DNA from 3 places in the Pseudomonas rosaeacicularis genome. Region 2 is predicted to be linked to each of the others. Evidence: predicted binding sites of a transcription regulator. Region 2 holds the regulator's gene; each other region holds the start of a gene.

Region 1 (2,267 bases), on a different contig from region 2:
GGTACCCAGCAGGTACTCGCCTTCGTAGACAGTGTTGGCGCGGAACATCGGAAACACGAAGTCGCGTACGAATTCTTCACGCAGGTCGTCGATGTAGATTTCCTTGACGCCCATGGCTTGTGCCTTGGCACGTGCTGGCTCAACTTCTTCGCCTTGACCGAGATCGGCTGTGAAAGTCACCACTTCGCAGTTGTACGTATCCTGCAACCACTTGAGGATTACCGAAGTATCCAGGCCCCCGGAATACGCGAGAACTACCTTGTTTACGTCCGCCATGCCATCACTCCAACGCGTTGTACGGAAAACCGTCGATTCTAACGACCTGGGCCGTGAATTTACAGTCTCGCGACAGCTTGTGACGACGAAGCGACAAATAATGTCATGGCTACGACGTGGAGTTAGACGTTCAGGAGGTCGATGGAGCGGTGTTTGCAGCGGCGACTGGCGCGGGCTTGGTGTCCGGCACAACGCGCTCCAAGTGGAGGTTCACGCGACGATTACGCGCCCGGTTGGCATTGTTGGTATTGGGTACCAGCGGGTAACGCTCCCCGTGAAACCGCAGAGTGACCTGCTCTTCCGGGATCCCCTGAGCTTTGAGGTAATCCATCACGGCCAGGGCTCGACGACGTGACAAATCCCGGTTGGTCAGGCGATTGCCGCTGTTGTCCGAATGGCCGTCCAGTTCGACACGATTCACTGTCGAATCGGCTTTCATGTATGCCACCACTACGTCCAGCTTTGCCTTGCCGGCTGCATCCAGGTCTATCCCTCCGCCGGGGAAGCCAATTTCCGCCTGTTTGACCTGCTCGTAGTTCATCGGCAAAAGCTTTGTAGTGCAAATCTGAAAGTCGCTGAAGGCTTTGCTGAATTTCACCGGCAACAAGCGGACCTCCATTGGTCCGCCGCCGTCCCTGGCGACGTGGCGGATCACCGGACTGCGACCGTCCATCAACCCGCTGATCAACCTGCCCGCCTGGGCTTGGGAGGTGTTGAAGGGAATTTGGCCGTTGCTTACTTTCACAGCGCCCAGATTAAGATCGCCCCTACCCGGCTGCCAGGGCGCGGCCGCTGCCAGCAACGTGGCGGAACCGACCCCTAGCGAATAACCGGTAGCTCTGAGTCGAAAGGTCACCTGCTCGCCGGCACGCCGCACGAACTCACCGGCACCGAAGTCGGTAATCGGCTGGGTGAGACGGCATTCGAACTGATCGCCTTCTACCTTCCACTCAATATTTTCCAGACGCGTCTGGAAAGTGATCGCCATGGCCGGCAGGCTGGCAAACACGCTGAGCAGGGCTAGATATCGCTGGCGCACGGGAGGCTCCACAAAGATTTTTCCGCGTTACAAAATTTTTGACTTACGAGTGGCTATCGGTTCCTTCCTGTAAAACTTGATAGCGAGTGCCTGGAAGTGTCTTTTCCGGTAGCATTCCCAGCGAGTTTGACCCGCCTGGAATCCCCAATGTCCGACCGCCTGACCCTCCTGCGCCCCGACGACTGGCACATCCATCTTCGTGATGGCGCTGTTTTGCCCCACACCGTCGCGGACGTTGCTCGCACTTTTAGCCGCGCCATCATCATGCCGAACCTGGTCCCCCCGGTACGCAATGCCGAGGAGGCCGACGGTTATCGTCAGCGCATCCTGGCTGCACGTCCCGCTGGCAGCCGCTTTGAGCCGTTGATGGTGCTTTATCTGACCGACCTGACCCACCCGCAGGACATCCGCGCTGCCAAGGCCAGTGGCTTCGTTCACGCCGCCAAGCTTTACCCGGCAGGTGCGACCACCAACTCCGACTCAGGCGTCACCAGTATCGACAAGATCCTGCCGACGTTGGAGACCATGGCCGAAGTCGGTATGCCGCTGCTGGTCCATGGCGAGGTCACCCGCGGTGATATCGACGTGTTCGACCGCGAAAAAATCTTCATCGACGAGCATCTGCGCCGTGTAGTCGAACTGCTGCCGACGCTGAAAGTGGTGTTTGAACACATCACCACCGCCGAGGCGGTGCAGTTCGTCAATGAAGCGTCGGCTAATGTCGGGGCGACCATTACGGCCCACCACCTGCTCTACAACCGCAATCACATGCTGGTTGGCGGTATTCGCCCGCACTTCTATTGCTTGCCGATCCTCAAGCGCAATACGCACCAGGTCGCCCTGCTCGACGCCGCAACCAGTGGCAGCAGCAAGTTTTTCCTGGGCACCGATTCTGCCCCCCACGCGCAGCACGCCAAAGAAACCGCCTGCGGCTGCGCCGGTTGCTACACCG
Region 2 (2,267 bases):
CCACCAGATCCATGGTGCGATTGGCCGCGTTTTCGGTCAGCCGGACCACGTACGACAAGCGCTCGGTGGCGTCGGTGATCTGTGACACTTCTTCGGCTTGCGGCATGGTCGGGTCGATCTGGAAGTTGACGATGGCGCTGTGCAGCTCACGCGTCAGCTTGCCGACTTCCTGATACAGGCCGCGATCGCGGGTCTGGTTCAGCTCATGGATCAGTTGCACGGCTTCGCCGAACTTGCCTTTTTCAAGGCTTGCGACCAGCTCTTGTGCGTGTTTCTTCAGGGTCGACTCAAAGTCACCCATTGTCGAATCTTTGGAATCCATAGCGCCCTCGCAGCGAACATCAGCTATTGACGCGCTCGAATATCTTCTCGATTTTTTCTTTCAGCACTTGCGCTGTGAAAGGCTTGACCACGTAACCGTTTACCCCGGCCTGGGCGGCTTCAATGATCTGCTCACGCTTGGCTTCAGCGGTGACCATCAATACCGGCAAGCTGCGCAGGCGCTCATCGGCACGGACTTGACGCAGCAGGTCGATGCCGGACATGCCAGGCATGTTCCAGTCCGTTACCAGAAAGTCAAAAGAGCCGCTTTGCAGCATCGGCAATGCGGTCGTGCCGTCATCTGCTTCCGCCGTGTTGGTGAACCCAAGGTCACGCAACAGGTTTTTTATGATCCGCCGCATCGTTGAGAAGTCATCAACGATGAGGATTTTCATGTTCTTGTCCAATTCGACCTCCAAGCAGTCTTTAACGCGCCCAGCACCTGGACGCGCGTTCAATCAAAACCGGTACAGCTCGCTGACCGGGCTGCACGAAACGACGACGGGCTTGGCAAATCAACAGGCATGAACCACGGCGCGACGCACGCGATGTGCGTCTGCGCTGACCGGCTCAAGCCTTGTCTCTCTTGTTTCCCACGAACGCTCTGCACAGCCGGCTTTACAGGTAACACGGCCCCAATGGGTCCGCCGCGTTGCCTGTCAACGCGCTCGCCATTCTCCCAAACGCCCTCGCAAACGAGCTGCGCACTGGCTGTGTAACTGACTGACCCGCGATTCGCTGACACCCAGGACCTCACCGATTTCCTTGAGGTTAAGCTCTTCGTCGTAGTACAGCGCCAACACCAGGCGCTCACGCTCTGGCAAATTGGCAATGGCCTCAGCCAACGCGCTCTGGAAACGTTCATCTTCCAGGTCACGCGACGGCTCGAGCGACTGGCTTGCGCCGTCCTCATGCAGCCCTTCATGTTCGCCGTCCTGCAGCAGGTCGTCGAAACTGAACAGTCGGCTGCCCAAGGTATCGTTCAAAATCCCGTAGTAATCATCGAGACTCAATTGGAGTTCGGCCGCAACCTCGTGATCTTTAGCGTCGCGGCCGGTTTTTGCTTCAATTGATCGAATCGCGTCACTGACCATGCGCGTGTTGCGATGCACCGAACGCGGTGCCCAATCACCCTTGCGCACCTCGTCGAGCATGGCGCCGCGGATGCGAATCCCGGCGTAGGTCTCGAAGCTGGCGCCTTTGGTGGAGTCGTACTTGGTCGAGACTTCGAGCAAGCCGATCATGCCGGCCTGGATCAAGTCTTCGACCTGCACGCTGGCCGGCAGACGCGCCAGCAAGTGGTAGGCAATTCGCTTGACCAGAGGCGCATAGCGCTCGATCAGCTCGTATTGGGAATCACGGGATGATTTGCTGTACATGCGATACCCACTTGCTGTCATGACACGGGCCCTGCGCTGGTGTGATGCACCAGACGTTCGACGAAAAATTCCAGATGGCCGCGCGGGTTCGCCGGTAACGGCCAGGTGTCAACTTTCTGCGCGATGGCCTTGAACGCCAGCGAGCATTTGGAGCGTGGAAACGCCTCGTACACCGCGCGCTGCTTCTGCACGGCCTTGCGTACGCATTCGTCATACGGCACGGCGCCGACGTACTGCAGGGCAACGTCCAGGAAACGGTCGGTGACCTTGGTCAGCTTGGCGAACAAGTTGCGCCCTTCCTGCGGGCTCTGCGCCATGTTGGCCAGGACCCGGAAACGGTTCATGCCGTAATCACGATTGAGCAGCTTGATCAGGGCGTAGGCGTCGGTGATGGAGGTCGGCTCGTCGCAGACCACCAGCAACACTTCCTGGGCGGCGCGCACGAAGCTCACCACCGACTCACCGATCCCGGCGGCGGTGTCGATCACCAGCACGTCGAGGTTGTCGCCGATGTCGCTGAAAGCCTGAATCAGACCCGCATGCTGCGCGGGCGTCAGATGGACCATG
Region 3 (2,267 bases), on a different contig from region 2:
TCAAAGTCCCCGATCATGCTTTCGAAATGTCCGGAAGCGCGCTCGACGACCTTCTGGGTTTCACGGGCGCTGTGGCTGATCTGCGTGGTTTGCTCGTGGGTCGAACCGACTTCCAGCAGCATGGCGTCGATGTTTTGCGAGATGTCATCGGTGGCGCGGCTGACGTTCTGCGCCAGCGTACGCACTTCGTCAGCAACCACCGCAAAACCACGGCCACTCTCCCCCGCACGCGCCGCTTCGATGGCCGCGTTGAGCGCCAGCAAGTTGGTCTGGGAGGAAATCTGCTGGATCAGCCCGACGATGGATTTGATGCTGGAGGAGCGTTGATTGAGCGCCGACACCAGCGTGCCGAACTCATTGAGGCTGCGGGAGATTTCGCTGATGTTGCCGGTCACCTCCAATAGCTCTGAATAGGAGGCACGCGCCATGCTCAGGTTCTGCGCGGTGGTACTGGAAATGCCTTGCGTCTGCTGCGACACCTCTTCGATGCGCCCCACTGCTGTGTTGCTCTGCTCCATGACTTCCTTGGCAAAACGCGCCTGATGGGTGGCGCTGTCGCTGGAGTCGCTGATGTTCTTGAGCGAGCGCGCCGACTCAACGGCAATGTGCACGGTCAGCGCCTGAACGTTGCTGATGATCTCCCGCTGTTTGGCCAGAAAGCGGTTGCAGGTGCTGGCCAGCACGCGAATTTCATCGTGGGTCAGCAGCGGCAGATCCTTGGACAGATCGCCCTCGCCGTTGGCGATTTCTTCCAGCGCATGAGTCATGTACGTCACAGGCCGCACGATGAGATGACGGAAATACCAGACCATGAAACTCACCAGGCACAACGTGAACAGCGTGCTGAACAGAATCGCGTTGCTCAGGCCATCGAGTTTGCCCTCGATCTGCGCCAGCAACCCGGGGTCCAGTTGCGCGTTGCGCAGCTGAAACAGGATGTCGGCACGAATGCTCAGCGCCACCCAGTACAGCAAGCCACTGACCACCACCAGCAGAAAAAGGCTCGACAACTTTTTAGTCAACGAGTCGAAAAACTGCCTTTCGATGGACTCGTACAAGGCCTTTAACGTCTGCATGCCGTGGCTCCCTGGGGCAAGATGGAAAGTGGTGCTCTAGGGGATATGAATCGGCTGTTGGGGCGAAAGCTTTAACGTGGGATTGTGCTGACGATCTGCCGGGCACGGCCGCTATGTAAATGCCTGCTTACGGCGGGTGGAATCCGACAGTGTTTGAGCGGTGGTCAGATCGGGGCCGCTGCGCAGCCCATCGTCGGCAAGCCGGACTCCTACGCCCTTCGGGCAGAATCAAAAGTGCAGAGTTCGACATCTCACCGCTTCTGCCCGAAGGGCGTAGGAGTGCAGCTCGCTGACGATCTGCCGGGAACCGGCAGTAAATTCTAAGGACGGAGCAACTGTAGGAGCGAACTTGTTCGCGAGGCGCCATCCCGGATATACCGGGATAACCGCTTCGCCAACACGTTGGCTCCTACAGAACCGGTGTTTATTTCAGATCAAACCGGTCAAGGTTCATCACCTTGGTCCAGGCCGCCACGAAGTCGCGCACGAAGCCTTCCTGCGCGTCCGCACTGGCGTAAACCTCGGCCAGCGCGCGAAGCTGAGCGTGTGAGCCAAACACCAGATCGACGCGAGTTCCGGTCCATTTCACGGCACCGGTTTTACGATCGCGACCCTGAAATTCGTCCTTGCCTGGCGCGATGGCGTTCCACTCAGTGTTCATGTCCAGCAGGTTAACGAAGAAGTCGTTGGTCAGCGCTTCTGGACGCTGGGTGAACGCCCCGTGTTTGCTCTGTCCGACATTGGCATTGAGCACCCGCAGCCCGCCCAACAGCACGGTCATTTCCGGCGCGGTCAACGTCAGCAGTTGCGCTTTGTCGACCAGCAACGCTTCGGCCGAAACCGTATATTTGCCCTTCAGATAATTGCGGAAGCCATCGGCGATCGGTTCAAGAAAGCCGAAAGACTCAACATCCGTCTGCTCCTGAGAAGCATCCATACGGCCCGGTGTGAACGGAACTGTCACCGACTGACCGGCGTTTTTCGCTGCTTGCTCTACACCCGCACTGCCCGCCAGCACGATCAGGTCGGCCATTGAGATTTTCTTGCCACCCGACTGCGCGCCATTGAACTCGCGCTGGATGCCCTCCAGGGTTTGCAGCACTCTGGCCAATTGCTCCGGCTGGTTGGACGGCCAATCCTTCTGCGGTGCAAGACGAATGCGACCACCATTGGCGCCGCCGCGTTTGTCCG

Evidence for each region. The regulator FliA, encoded in region 2, starts transcription of late flagellar genes. The targets are predictions, from matches to a motif close to CTAAAGTTTNNNNNNNNNNNGCCGNTAA.
Region 1: ACWKWM_RS05265 (flagellar protein MotY) is a predicted target of FliA. The motif match lies at 1,369-1,396, and genes of this name have one in related genera.
Region 3: ACWKWM_RS05530 (methyl-accepting chemotaxis protein) is a predicted target of FliA. The motif match lies at 1,124-1,151, and genes of this name have one in related genera.

The regions. Positions count from the first base shown of each region.
Region 1 covers NZ_JBSKHT010000003.1:140,697-142,963, forward strand. The annotation lists gene ACWKWM_RS05260 (argininosuccinate synthase) at 1-276, opposite strand, end outside; gene ACWKWM_RS05265 (flagellar protein MotY) at 407-1,315, opposite strand; gene pyrC (dihydroorotase) at 1,463-2,267, shown strand, end outside.
Region 2 covers NZ_JBSKHT010000026.1:68,933-71,199, forward strand. The annotation lists gene ACWKWM_RS26985 (protein phosphatase CheZ) at 1-322, opposite strand, end outside; gene ACWKWM_RS26990 (chemotaxis response regulator CheY) at 342-716, opposite strand; gene fliA (RNA polymerase sigma factor FliA) at 981-1,721, opposite strand; gene fleN (flagellar synthesis regulator FleN) at 1,718-2,267, opposite strand, start outside.
Region 3 covers NZ_JBSKHT010000003.1:203,252-205,518, forward strand. The annotation lists gene ACWKWM_RS05530 (methyl-accepting chemotaxis protein) at 1-1,076, opposite strand, end outside; gene katG (catalase/peroxidase HPI) at 1,501-2,267, opposite strand, start outside.